DNA from 2 places in the Paraclostridium bifermentans genome. Region 1 is predicted to be linked to the other one. Evidence: predicted binding sites of a transcription regulator. Region 1 holds the regulator's gene; the other holds the start of a gene.
The links. Region 1 encodes HrcA, which represses chaperone genes, less so after heat shock. Its sites were predicted from a motif close to TTAGCACTCNNNNNNNNNGAGTGCTAA; they were not measured.

Region 1 (7,789 bases):
CCATGATGCATGTACAACTAAAATAAATGGAGAAAATGTTGCTAAATTTTTATTTGTTGTAGGTGAAAAGAGTGAGAACTATTCTAACAATTTACAATTAGCAAAAGAAATTACAGCATTTGCTGAAAGTAAATACCCAGGAATAACAAGACCAGTAGTTAAAAAGCCAAAAGCAAAATTCAATCAATATAAGTCAGATAAGCCATTGTTACTAGAAGTAGGAGGAAATGCAAACACTATAGAAGAAGCACAAGCATCAGTTAAATATATTGCAGAAGTAATAGATGAATTTTTAAAAGAAAAAGGTATGTAGGATAAAACTATGAGCCGAATAGAACGTAAAAAAGAGGAAAAGATTAAAAAGCTATCTAGAAGGCCTATATATAGAGGAATGTTTATATTAACTATGGTTTGTGTAATAAGTGTATGCATATTTTTAGTGGATAAAGAGGCTACACTTATGATAGGAAAGATAGATAAGTACAACATAGAAGTTTTTATAGAAAACTTAAATGGTTCATTTATGAAAACTGTAAAAGATGTAGAAGAAAAAATAAGCAAACTTAATAATTTAAGATAAATTAGGGTTATCGATACGATAGCCCTAATATTATTTTAAGAACCTTTGTTTAAATTGTTGTATCAATATTTACATAATTGCGGATATATTATAAAATAAAAGTTATGATAATAATAAAAAGGAGGAATAAAAGGTGGACAGCAAACAAAGTAGAACGAGAAATTTTAGTATAATAGCGCATATAGACCATGGAAAGTCTACCTTAGCAGATAGATTAATTCAACATACAGGACTTGTTAGTGAAAGAGAGATGAAAGATCAGTTATTAGATAACATGGATCTTGAAAGAGAAAGAGGAATCACTATAAAGCTTCAAAATATTAGATTAGTTTATAAGGCTAAGGACGGACAAGAGTATTACTTAAACTTAATAGATACTCCAGGACATGTAGACTTCAACTATGAGGTTTCAAGAAGTTTAGCAGCTTGTGAAGGGGCATTACTTGTAGTAGATGCAGCTCAAGGTGTTGAAGCTCAGACATTAGCAAATGTTTATCTAGCAATAGATCAAGATTTAGAAATATTACCAGTTATAAATAAAATAGATTTACCAAGTGCAAGACCAGATGAAATAAAAACAGAAATAGAAGATATAATAGGGCTTGATGCAAGTGAAGCTCCACTTATATCAGCTAAAAGTGGATTAAACATAGAAGATGTACTAGAAGCTATAGTTAAAAATGTTCCAGCACCACAAGGTGATAAAGAAGCTCCTTTAAAAGCATTAATATTTGACTCATATTATGATGCATATAAAGGGGTTGTAGCATACGTTAGAGTATATGAGGGAACAGTTAAAAAAGGTATGACTATAAAAATGATGAACACTAATAAAAAGTTTGAAGTAACTGAAGTTGGTGTTATGGCTCCAGGACAAAGAGAGTTAGATGAGTTAAGTGCTGGAGATGTTGGATACATTGCAGCTAGTATAAAAGATATAAGAAGTTGTTGTGTCGGAGATACAATAACTGATGCTAACAACCCAACTGAAAATTCAATGCCAGGATATAAAAAGGCTACTCCAATGGTTTATTGTGGTATATACCCAGGTGAAGGAGAAAAGTACGAAAACGTAAGAGATGCTTTAGAGAAGCTACAAGTTAATGATGCAGCTCTTGAATTTGAAGCTGAAAGTTCAGCAGCATTAGGATTTGGATTTAGATGTGGATTCTTAGGACTATTACATATGGAGATAATCCAGGAGAGATTAGAAAGAGAATTCGATTTAGACATAATAACTACAGCACCATCTGTTATATATAAAGTAACAAAAACTGATGGGGAATTAGTTATGGTACAAAATCCAGCTAACTTACCAGAACGTGATGAGATACAAATGATAGAAGAGCCGATGGTAAAAGGTGACATAATAGTTCCTAAAGACTATGTAGGTACAGTTATGGAACTTTGCCAAGAGAGACGTGGAGATATGATAAATATGGAATACATAGATGAAAAAAGAGTAATGCTTCACTATGATCTTCCACTTAATGAAGTTGTTTATGATTTCTTCGATGCTCTAAAGTCTAGAACAAGAGGATATGGATCATTAGATTACGAGTTAAAGGATTATGTTCCTTCTAAGCTTGTAAAATTAGATATATTAATAAACAAAGAACAAGTTGACGCACTTAGCTTTATAGTTCATGAAAGTAAAGCTTACTCAAGAGGGAAGTCAATGTGTGAAAAATTAAAAGGTGAAATACCTAGACATCAATTCCCAGTACCTATACAAGCTGCAGTTGGTAATAAGGTAATGGCTAGAGAAACTATAAGTGCACTTAGAAAAGACGTTCTTGCTAAGTGTTACGGTGGAGATATATCACGTAAAAAGAAACTTCTTGAAAAACAAAAAGAAGGTAAGAAACGTATGAGACAAATTGGATCTGTAGAAGTTCCACAAAAAGCGTTCATGTCTGTATTAAAATTAGATAGCTAATTATTATAAAATGAAGGGAATTTTCCCTTCATTTTTTTTGTAGAAATAATCAAAAAATGTAGAAAATTTAGTATAAAAACTAACCAAAATTTAATAAAATAATGAGGTAATGGTTATCCTAAATTATAAAATAAATAAATTTATTTAAACTACCGTAAAAAAAAAAATAAAAGTGTCGAAATGTATTGTTATTTATAAAAAAATGTAGTAATATTCATATTGGACATTTTAATAAAGCAAAAATATAAGGAGGAAAACGATGAGCAACAAGGGACTTCAAAAAACTTTAGGTTTTTCGGCAGCGCTTTCTACAGTTGTTGGTATGGTTATAGGTGGAGGGGTATTCTTTAAACCTCAAGCTATATATTCAGCAACAGGTGGAGCACCAGGATTAGGTATGTTAGCATGGGTTATAGCTGGTGTTATAACAATAGCAGCTGGACTTACAGCAGCAGAGGTATCTGCAGCAATACCAAAAACTGGTGGTATGATGATATATATCAAAGAGATATATGGAGACAGATTAGGATTTTTAACAGGGTGGATGCAAGCGGTATTATTCTTCCCGGCGACAGCGGCAGCATTAGGTGTAATATTTGCTCAACAAGCAGCTACTTTAATAGGTCAAAGTGAGACTAATATGGCAGTTGTATTACCAATAGCATTAGGAATTATATTATTTTTAGCAGTTTTAAACACAGTAGGATCTAAATTAGGTGGAACAATACAAACTGTAGCAACTATATGTAAATTAATACCATTAGCTGTTATAATAGTATTCGGATTTATAAATGGATCAGGAGATAACTCAATAACAACTCCATTCATAGGTGAAAACTTATCTATGGGAGCTGTTTTAGGTCAAGTTTTAATAGCAGCATTATTCGCATATGATGGATGGATAAATGTTGGATCTATAGCAGGAGAAATGAAAAACCCAGGTAAAGACTTACCAAAAGCTATAGTTGGTGGTTTATCAATAGTTATGGCTGTTTATGTAGTTATAAACTTAGCTTACTTATGGGTTGTACCAGCTAGTGAAATGGCAACAGTAAGTGCTCCAGCATCATTAGTTGCAGAAAGAATATTTGGACCAATGGGTGGTAAAATAGTAACAGTTGGTATATTAATATCTGTATTCGGTGGATTAAATGGATACTTATTAACTGGACCTAGAGTATCTTACGCATTAGCTTGTGAAGGTACATTACCAGGAAGTAAAGCATTATGTAAGTTAAATAAAGGTGGAGTTCCAGCAAATGCAATATTCTTAATGGCAATACTTGCTTGTTTATATGCATTATCAGGACAATTCAACTTATTAACAGATTTAACAATATTCATAATATGGGTATTCTATGTATTAACTTTCATAGGAGTAATGAAGTTAAGAAAAGATCAACCAAACTTAGAAAGACCATACAGAGTGCCTTTATACCCAATAATACCATTAATAGCAATAGCTGGTGGATTATTCGTTATAGTTAACCAATTAATGAATAATACTTTAGTAGCTGCTGGTGGATTAATAGTTACGGCTATAGGGTTACCAGTTTACTCAGTAATGTCAAAAAAACAAAAAAATAATTAATTAATTATTTAAAAATAGATAAAAAAGAGATAGTAATTTTACTATCTCTTTTTTGTATTTAAGAAAATTATTACTTGGTTTATATAGAAATTCAATAAAGGAATGTTTTATGTGAATTTTAGATGAATAAGATTAGAATAGTTATGTTTTGAGGTATAATATATATAATTATATTTAAATATTAAGGAGTAATTATGTTAGGACTATATATACATGTGCCGTTTTGCGCGCAAAAATGTTATTACTGTGATTTTAACTCGTATAAAATTAATAGTAATCAAAAGAAAGAATATCTAATAAATATAGAAAGAGAAATGAAATTTTATAAAGGTGAATTTAAGGACAAGTGTTTTGATACAGTATTCTTTGGAGGAGGAACTCCAAGCATTTTAACTGTAGATGAACTGAAAGAACTTGTTAATAATATAAATGAGAATTTTAATATAAAAAAAGACGCAGAAATAACTATTGAATGTAATCCAGGAACAATAAATAGAGAAAAGCTTGAAGCTATGAAAAAAATGGGTATAAATAGATTGAGTATAGGGCTTCAAACTACTCAAAATTATCATTTAAAATCTATAGGAAGAATACATACATATGAAGAATTTGAGAAAAACTATTACGATGCATTAGATATAGGATTTAAAAATATAAATATAGATTTAATGTATGCGCTTCCAAACCAAAAAACTCAAGAATGGAAAGATACATTGGATAAAATTATAAAGTTAAATCCGTCACACATATCTGCGTATTCACTTATATTAGAAGAGGGAACGAAGTTATATGATATGTATCAAAATAAAGAATTTGAATTACTAGATGAAGATACAGATATAAATATGTATAACTATACAATCGATACTTTAAAAAGACATGGATATAACCAGTATGAAATATCTAATTATTCAAAAGAAGATTTAGAGTGTAAACATAATATTATATATTGGAAGTGTGACAACTATTTAGGGTTAGGTCCAGGAGCGTCAGGATTTATAGGGGATAGTAGATATTCAAATATAGAAGACATATGTGAATACAATAAGTGTATTATGCAAAATATAAGGCCTGTTAGTGAAGAAATAGAATTAACGAAAAAAGATAAGATAGAGGAATTTATATTTATGGGACTTAGAATGAATGAAGGCATAAATATAGATGTATTTAAAGAAAGATTTGATACAGATTTTTATGATATATATCAAGAAGTCATGGATAAGCTTATAAAAAGAGAGCTTGTTAGATTTGACGGAAAAAACATTTCTCTTACTCAAAAAGGAAGAGAAATTTCTAATAGTGTGTTCATAGAATTTTTAAATTAATCAAAAAGTGTTGACAAAGCAAATTTAAAGTGATATAAAATATATATAATCTTTTAGCACTCCAACTAAATGAGTGCTAACAAAAGAGGAGGCTTTGGATTATATGGAATTAAATGAAAGAAAACTAAATATCCTTAAAGCTATTGTTAAAGATTATATAGAAACTGCAGAAGCTGTAGGGTCTAGAACTCTTTCTAAAAAGTATGAGCTAGGAGTTAGTGCAGCTACTATAAGAAATGAAATGGCTGACCTAGAAGAATTAGGATATTTGATTCAACCTCATACCTCCTCAGGGAGAATTCCTTCAGAAAAAGGATATAAGTTATATGTTGATTCTTTAATGAGTACATGTGAATTAAATGATATTGAAAAGCATTTAATAGAAGAGTCAATAAACCAAAACATGAATTATATGAAAGATTTGATACATGAAACATCTAAGTTGATATCTAGGCTAACTAATTACACAACTATAGCTGTTACTAAAAATACATCAAATATTCAAGTTATAAAACATGTTCAATTGGTTGGATTAGATGAAAAAAGTATGGTTTTAATAATAGTTACAGAAAAAGGTGAAATAAAAAATACTATTATATCAACCAATATACAGATTGATCAATCTAAACTTAATTTAATTTCTGATAATCTTACTAAGAAGCTTTCAGGAAAAAATATAACTGAAATTGATGAAGATTTTCTAAACTATATAAAATATGAAATAACAGAAAACTCTTTATTTATTGATAAGCTTATTGATGCACTAAACTTCGATTTTGAAGAAAGCAACACAGCGATATCTTTAAGCGGGGCAACTAATATATTCAATTTTCCAGAATTTAGTGATGTTGTTAGAGCTAAAACATTTCTAAATATGCTGGAAGAGAAAGAAAATATATCGAGTATGCTTAAATCTAAAGGAATACAAAAAGAAAACCTAAATATAATTATCGGAAGCGATAATGAATGTGAGGTAGCTCAAGATTGTAGTATTATAACTGCAACTTACAATATAGATAAAAATGTAGTAGGTAAAATAAGCTTGATAGGTCCAACAAGAATGGATTATTCAAAAGTATACTCTATATTAAATTACATGGGACTACTACTAAACAAAAAATAGTTAGGGGTGTAAGTTTTGGAAAACAATATACAAGAAGAATTACAAGAAGATATAAAAGATAATGCATCAGAGGAAGTAGAAGAAGTTATCGAAGAAGCTATAGAAGAGGCTACTGAAGCTAAAGAAGTAGATGAAGCTGATGAGAAGGATAGCAAGATAGAAGAACTTACAGATACTCTTCAAAGACTTCAAGCAGAGTACGCAAACTATAGAAGAAGAACTCAACAAGAGAAAGAAACTATGGGTGTATTTGCTAATGAAAAAATATTAAATGAATTAATACCTGTTATGGATAACATGGAAAGAGCTATGGATGCTTGTACAGATAAAGAAGATAACATGTATAAAGGCATAGATATGGTGCAAAAACAATTAAAAGCTACATTTGAAAAATTCGGACTAGAAGAAATAGAAGCTGAAGGTCAAGAATTTGATCCAAACCTACACTTAGCAGTTATGCAAGAATCAGTAGATGGAACACCAGCAAACCAAGTGGTTATGGTTTTACAAAAAGGGTATAAATTAAGTACAAAGGTGCTAAGACCATCAATGGTTAAAGTATCTTGCTAACATAGAATAAAAAAATAAAATTGAATTAATATCAATTAACATATAAATTTTTAAGGAGGATATTAAAATGGGAAAAATAATAGGAATTGACTTAGGAACAACAAACTCTTGTGTTGCAGTATTAGAAGGTGGAGAACCTCAAATAATAGCAAATAGCGAAGGAATGAGAACTACACCATCAGTAGTTGCATTTACAAAAGATGGAGAAAGAATAGTAGGAGAGCCTGCTAAAAGACAAGCAGTTACTAATGCAGATAGAACAATAATATCTATAAAAACTCACATGGGAACTGATTACAAAGTTAATATAGATGGAAAAGATTATAGTCCACAAGAAATATCAGCTATAACATTACAAAAATTAAAATCAGATGCTGAAAGCTACTTAGGGCAACCTGTAACTGAAGCTGTTATAACAGTTCCAGCATACTTTACAGATGCTCAAAGACAAGCAACTAAAGATGCAGGTAGAATAGCAGGACTTGATGTTAAGAGAATAATAAATGAGCCAACTGCAGCTGCACTTGCTTACGGTATGGATAAATTAGATCAAGAAAAGAAAATATTAGTATTTGACTTAGGTGGAGGAACATTTGACGTATCTGTACTAGAAATAGGAGATGGAACTTTTGAAGTTTTAGCTACTGCTGGTAACAACAGA
Region 2 (7,789 bases), 750 kb from region 1:
TGGCTAGGTACTTGAAAAAGTATCATATTAGATATAATGAATCTACTAGATAATCTCGGTCTACTAGAGTGCAGTTAGTTTTAGTTTAAAGTCCAAAGATTAGACTTCAAGCTAAATTGCAAACTATATTTAATAAAAGTCAAAAGAGAACAGGATGTAATTAATATTACTCCTAAAAAAGCACTGATTTTGAAAGCAAATGCTGTCAAATCAGTGCTTTTTTTTTATATGAAGCTTAAAATAATATATTTTAAACTTATTGAAATAAAATTATATTGATATTATTATAACAATTTGATAGGATAATAGTGAAATTTAAATGAAATGTTTTTATAAAGGGGAGAAATTATGAGTTATAAAAAGGGAGTAAAAAGACTAGCAGCAATAGCTATATCAGCAGGAGTTATAGCACCAATTATGCAACCAACAGTTGCAGAAGCTGCAAAAAAGGAAAATTCAACTGTTGATTTTCGAATAATGGCTACAACTGATTTACATGCTAATATAATGGATCATGATTATTTTACAGATAAACAAGATCCTAATATGGGATTATCAAGATTATCAACTATAATCGAAAAGTCAAAAAAAGAAGTAGATAAAGATACAAAAAACAAAAATATAGACAACTCAATATTAGTAGATAATGGAGATGTAATACAAGGGAACCCATTATCAACAGTATATGCAATGAATGAAGAAACAAAAGTTAAACCAGGAGAGAAATACCCTGTATATGAAGCTTTAGATATATTAGGTTATGATGCAACTACATTAGGGAATCATGAATTTAATTATGGACTTGATTTCTTAAAACAAATAACAAAGAAAAATGTAATGAGAACAAAGCTTGTTAATGCAAACGTTTTAGATAACAATGGAAAGAATATATTCAACCCATATAACATAATAAATGAAACAGTAATAGATTCAAATGGTAAAAAACAAAAAGTTAAAATAGGCATAACTGGAGTTGTGCCACCTCAAATATTAAATTGGGACAAGAAAAACTTACAAGGTAAAGTTAAAGTTGAAGATATGAAAACTTCAGTTGAGAAAATAACCAAAGAATTGAAAGAAAAACATAAGGTTGACATAGTAATAGCTTTAGCACACACTGGAACAGGTGAGAGTGATGAGCATATAATGAACTCTGAAAATGCTGCATATCAATTAACAAAAGTAAAAGGTTTAGATGTTGTTGTAGCAGGTCACTCGCATTCAACAACACAAACAGAAATGAATGGAGTTCAAATTATACAGCCTGCTAACTGGGGGAAAGAGTTAGGAATAGTTGATTTAAAATTGGAACAAAAGGGAAAAACTTGGGGTGTTAATGATAAAGAAAGTAAAGTATCAAGGAAAAATGTAAAAGAATTAAAGCCAGAAAATAATCCTATTATAACTGAAAATAAAGATTTGAAAAAAGCACATGAAGCTACAATAGAATTTATAAATAAGCCTGTAGGAGAAACCACTAAAGAGTTAAATAGTTTCTTTTCACTAGTATCAGATAATGAATCAGTTGAATTAGTAGCACAAGCTCAAAAGTGGTATGCTAAAAACAAAATAGAACAAGGACAAGATGAACTTAAACAATATAAAGATTTACCTATATTATCTGCAGCAGCTCCATTTAAAGCAGGAGGACGAGAATTCAATGATGCAACTAACTATGTAGATATAAAATCGGGAGAACTTAAAATAAAAGACTTATCAAACTTATATGTATATGATAATACTATAAGTATATTAAAGATAAATGGAGCACAAATAAAAGAATGGTTAGAAATGACAAGTGGTATGTATAACACAATAAATCCTACCTCAAACGAAGATCAGCAATTGTTTAACCCTGCATATAGATCATATAACTTTGATTCTATAGAAGGTCTTACATATGAAATAGATGTAACTAAAAAAGCTAAATATGACAGCAATGGAAATACTATAAATCAAGATTCTCAAAGAATATCAAACTTAAAATACAATGGTAAAAACTTAGATCCAAATCAAGAATTTTTAGTAGTTACCAATAACTACAGAGCAAGTGGAACTTTCCCTGGAATTAAAGATGCACAAGTAGTTTACTCATCTCCTGATGAAAATAGACAAGCAGTAATGGATTACATAAAAGAAGCAGGAAAAATAACTCCTTCGAAAGATAATAACTGGAAAATCAAGCCAGTAAAAACAAATGCTAAAGTTTTATTTAATTCTCATAAAAATGGAGAAAGTTATTTAAATGATATACCGAGTGTGAAAAAAGTAAAAGATTTGGACAATGAAATGGCTACTTATGCTTATGATTTAAGTAAAGGAGAAGGTGATAAAAATACGGTAGATGTTCAATTGTTATTGTTTAATGATTTACATGGGCAATTTGATGTAGATTCTAAATTGGGTGGAGGTATAGATAATTTATCAGCGTATTTAAAAAAATTACAAAGTGAAAATAAAAATACACTTACACTTTCAGCTGGAGATGCAGTAGGAGGAAGTCCTGCTGTTACAGCATTAAAACAAGACCAACCAACTTTAGAAATAATGAAAGAAATGAATGTAGATGTAGTGACTACGGGAAATCATGAATATGATGAAGGTACAAGTGAATTAGCTAGGATAATACAAGGAGGAACTCACTCATCGGGACTTAACTGGGAAGGGTCTCAAAGTTTTAATTGGGTAACGGCTAACGTTGTAGCAAATAAAGATATGAAGTTTGGAAATAAGGAAGTAAAAAAAGGAGAGCCAATACTAAGTCCATATACTATAAAAGAATTTGATGGGGTAAAAGTAGGTGTAATAGGTATAGTAACAACAGATACTGCAAGAAAAGTTGTACCTGCAGGTATAAAAGATGTGGACTTTATAGATGAGGTTAGTGCTATAGATAAATATACTAAAGAGCTTCAACAACAAGGTGTGAAAACTATAATCGTATTATCTCATGTGCCAGCACTAACAGATAAAGACACAGGAAAGCTTGTAGATTTAGAGGGTAGTATCGATATATATGATATATCTCAAAAGGTAAATGATGAGGTTGATGTAATAATGGCAGCTGATAATCATCAGTTTGCAAACTCAGTTGTAAAAAGAGAAGGAAAAGATGATATAGTAGTAACTCAAGCGTATTCTAAATCTACTAATATAAGTGATATAGATTTGGTTATAGATAAAGAGAGTGGAGACGTAGTATCTTCAAAATCAGAAATATTACCAATAGACCCTAAAAATATATCAGCAGATAAAGCTGTCACACTTATGGTTCAAAAAGCAAGGGAAGATGTTAAACCTTTACTTGAAAGAAAAGTCGGTTTCGCAGAAGAATTTATTTCAAGAAATATAGAAGGTGCAAATGGAGAATCAGAACTTGGAAGAATGATAGCAGATGCTCAACTATGGGCAGCTAAAGAAAAAGGTGAAGATGTTCAGATATCAATGATGAATATAGGTGGAGTAAGAGCTGATTTACAACAAGGTGATGTAACATATGAAGATGTTTACACAATACAACCATTTGGAAATGATTTAACGAAGCTTACATTAAGTGGGGCACAATTAAAAACAATTTTAGAAACTCAGAATATACATGATTGGGTAATTGGTATGCGACAAGGAAAATATAATAGACCAAGAATGTTACAAGTAGAAGGATTTACATATAAATGGCACCCAGAACTTGTTAATGGTAACTGGGTTGTAAAAGTAGATAGCATAAATTTAAAAGATGAAAATAAAACACAAGTAACTGATGATATGAAGATAAATACTGTAGCTAATATATTTTTAGCACAAGGCGGAGACGGATTTACTACGTTCAAAGAAACAAACTATGAAGTTATTATGAGTGATTTAGAAGCTTTTGAAAAATATGCTGAAGCATTTTCAAAATTAGATAGTGATAATGATGGAACGATTGGATTAAACAAACCAGATATAAACAAAAATCCTAATTTAGTAAACTTAGATCAGAACTTTGATGGCAAAATTGATTAATTAAAAATAAAAAATTTAAATTAAATACATATTATTTATGATAATGGTTAATATATAATCAGACAGTTAATTAAGGTTGATTGTCAAACCAACGCTTACTACGCAAAAGCTAGATTATATCTAACCTTTTGGTAGTGTCTTTGGGAGTGATGGTGGCTAGGTACTTAAAAAAGTATCGTATTAAATATAATGAATCTACTAGAAATCCTCGGTCTACTAGAGTGCAGTTAGTTTTAGTCTAAAGTCCAAAGGTTAGAGTTCAAGCTAAATTGCAAACTATATTTAATAAAAGTCAAAAGAGGAATAGGATGTAATTAATATTACTCCTAAAAAAAGCACTGATTTTGAAAGTGAATACTATCAAATCAGTGCTTTTGTATTGTATAAATATAATAATAATGACTAGACAATAATTTTAACTTATAAAAAAGATAAATGATTAAAAAGTTTTTAAAAAGATACATATTACTAGATAAAATGGTTAATATATAATCAGACAGTTAATTAAGTTTAATTGTCAAACCAAAACTTACTACGCAAAAGCTAGATTATATCTAACCTTTTGGTAGTCTCTTTGGAAGTTATGGTGACTAGGTACTTGAAAAAGTATCATATTAAGTATAATGAATCTACTAGAAGCCCTCGGTCTACTAGAGTGCAGTTAGTTTTAGTCTAAAGTCCAAAGGTTAGAGTTCAAGCTAAATTGCAAACTATATTTAATAAAAGTCAAAAGAGGAATAGGATGTAATTAATATTACTCCTAAAAAAGCACTGATTTTGAAAGTGAATACTATCAAATCAGTGCTTTTTATATTGAATAAAAGTAAAAAATTTAATTTTAAGAATTTTGTTTATAATCTATTAATAATGGATATATCTATATATAACATAACAATTTATTTATATTAAAGAAAATAATTAAAGATTAGGAGATATAGATATGGCATTAGAAATGGAAAAATATTTAAAAGTAAGAAAAGCTCAAGGACAAGGTGCTAGAACTGTTGAGGAACTTAAAGAAATATCAGATATAGTTATTGAAAGTGAAGAAGAACTTAAAGAAGTAGAAACTCTTATAAAAAATGCATGTAAATGTAAGAATGTATTAATTGAAACAATAGTAGAAGCAGTAAAAAACGGAGCTGATACAGTTGAAAAGGTTGGAGAAGTAACTAAAGCAGGTACGGGATGTGGAAGATGTAAAGGAATTATATCAAACATCATAGAAAATAAAAGATAATTAATTATGATTTTTACTATGGATTCAAGAAGGGATATGTATTAATACATATCCCTTTTTAGTTTGAAAATTTAGGAAAATAAATTTTAAGAATTATTTAAGATTAAGGAAAGATTAGTTTAAGAATTAAATATTAAAATGTATTTATAAACTAACTAAGGAGATGATTAAATGAATATTAAGATATATAAAAAATTAGCTATAGTATTAACTTTATCAATTGTTATTTTCAGTGCCACAGGATGTGAAGCATTAGGAAACTTTAATCTTTTTGAAAAATCAGATTCTGAAAAACACTATTCTATCTCAAGCATATTAGAAGATGCAGCTTCAGCATTTGAAAATATTACTTCTGATGTAATTGGATATACAAAAGACTTTATAGGTGATAAAGATTTCAGAGAAGGTGAGATAGAAAAAATTAAAGAAATACCAAATGAAATTAAAGATAATATTGACATATTTGAAAAAAATTCGAATGGTTTTGGATTAAATGAAAATAATATGATTGTTAAATGGGCTTCTGATGTATACCAAACAATTAAAGATTCAATAGGAAATTTAGTAGATGGAATAAAAATTTAAAATAGAATAAATGATAAATTTAAAGCTACACCTTAATTCATTAAGGAGTAGCTTTGTTTTGTATAAGAACATAAAAATAAAAAAATATATTGACAAAGCTAAATCATAAATATATTATATTAATAACAAGTTATTAGCACTCGATGTTAAAGAGTGATAACAAAATGATTTTAGAAATTATTACTTATAAGTAATTAACATATATTATAGATAACGGAGGTATTGTGTATATGAATATAGAAAAAATGACAGTAAGAGTACAAAAAGGTTTAAATGAAGCTTTTAATATAGCGGTAAAAAATCACAATCAACAAGTGGATGCAATACATCTATTAAGTGCACTTGTAAATCAAGAAGATGGTCTTATTCCAAATATACTAGAAAAGATGAACGTGTCTGTTGATGCATTTAATAACAGCATAAATTCAGAACTTAATAAATTACCACAAATACATGGTGAAGGGATAAATTCACAAGGAGTAACAGCTACAAGAAAGATAAATGAAATTTTAATTAAAGCAGAAGAAATATCTAAAGAATTTAAAGATGTATATATAAGTGTAGAACATGTTATGATTGCAATAATGGAAGTTGAATCAAAAACAAATATAGGTAAGATATTAAAGCAATATAATATAAATAAAAATGACTTTTTAAATGTATTATCAAAGGTGAGAGGAAATCAAAGGGTAGAAACTCAAGATCCAGAAGGAACTTATGAAGCATTAGCTAGATATGCTACAAACTTAGTAGAATTAGCTAAGAAAAACAAGTTAGACCCTGTAATAGGAAGAGATGAAGAAATAAGAAGAGTCATAAGAATATTATCAAGAAGAACTAAAAACAATCCTGTATTAATAGGAGAACCAGGAGTTGGTAAAACAGCTATAGTGGAAGGGTTAGCTGAAAGAATAGTTAGAGGAGATGTTCCTGAAGGATTAAAGGATAAAGTAATATTCTCTTTAGATATGGGTTCTTTAATTGCAGGAGCTAAATACAGAGGTGAATTTGAAGAAAGATTAAAAGCAGTTCTTAAAGAAGTTCAAGGTGCAGAAGGCAAGATAATTTTATTTATAGATGAGATACACACAATAGTTGGAGCTGGAAAAACTGATGGAGCAATGGATGCTGGAAACTTAATAAAACCTATGTTAGCTCGTGGAGAATTAAACTGTATAGGAGCAACTACTTTTGATGAATATAGACAATATATTGAAAAAGATAAGGCTCTTGAAAGACGTTTCCAACCAGTTATGGCGGAAGAACCTAGTGTTAATGATACGATTTCAATACTTCGTGGACTTAAAGAAAGATTTGAAATTCATCATGGAATAAGAATACATGATAATGCTATAGTTGCAGCTGCAAAATTGTCTGATAGATATATACAAGATAGATTTTTACCAGATAAAGCTATAGATTTAATAGACGAAGCTGGAGCTATGATTAGAAGTGAGATAGATTCTCTTCCAACAGAGCTGGATACAGTTAGAAGAAAATTATTAACATTAGAAACAGAAAGAGAAGCATTGCTAAAAGAAAATGATGAGAAAAGTAAAGAAAGACTTGAAAAATTAGGAAAAGAATTAGCTGAATTAAAATCTAAAAACGACGAAATGACTGCTAAGTATGAAAAAGAGAAAAGTCAAATATTAGAAATAAGAAATTTAAAAGCACAGCTTGATGAAGCTAAAGGAAATGTTGAAAAGTATGAGAGAGAATATGACTTTAACAAAGCAGCAGAATTAAAATATGGAGTAATACCTAAATTAGAAGAACAAATAAAGGCACATGAAGAAAAAATGCAAGAAAGCTATGAAAATGCTTTATTAAAAGAAGAAGTAACAGAAAATGAAATTTCTCAAATAGTTGCTAAGTGGACAGGTATACCAGTTACTAAACTTGTAGAGGGAGAAAGAGAAAAACTATTAAAGTTAGAAGATGAACTACACAAAAGAGTAA

Region 2: the regulator HrcA is predicted to act here: its motif matches at 5,961-5,987, upstream of clpB (ATP-dependent chaperone ClpB).

Annotation. Positions count from the first base shown of each region.
Region 1 is NZ_CP079737.1:694,468-702,256, forward strand. Features, by position in the region: gene spoIIP (stage II sporulation protein P) at 1-313, shown strand, start outside; gene KXZ80_RS03400 (hypothetical protein) at 323-580, shown strand; gene lepA (translation elongation factor 4) at 714-2,519, shown strand; gene KXZ80_RS03410 (APC family permease) at 2,779-4,110, shown strand; gene hemW (radical SAM family heme chaperone HemW) at 4,305-5,435, shown strand; gene hrcA (heat-inducible transcriptional repressor HrcA) at 5,539-6,558, shown strand; gene grpE (nucleotide exchange factor GrpE) at 6,574-7,128, shown strand; gene dnaK (molecular chaperone DnaK) at 7,196-7,789, shown strand, end outside.
Region 2 is NZ_CP079737.1:1,442,221-1,450,009, forward strand. Features, by position in the region: gene KXZ80_RS06885 (bifunctional 2',3'-cyclic-nucleotide 2'-phosphodiesterase/3'-nucleotidase) at 349-4,002, shown strand; gene KXZ80_RS06890 ((2Fe-2S)-binding protein) at 4,943-5,242, shown strand; gene KXZ80_RS06895 (hypothetical protein) at 5,414-5,827, shown strand; gene clpB (ATP-dependent chaperone ClpB) at 6,058-7,789, shown strand, end outside.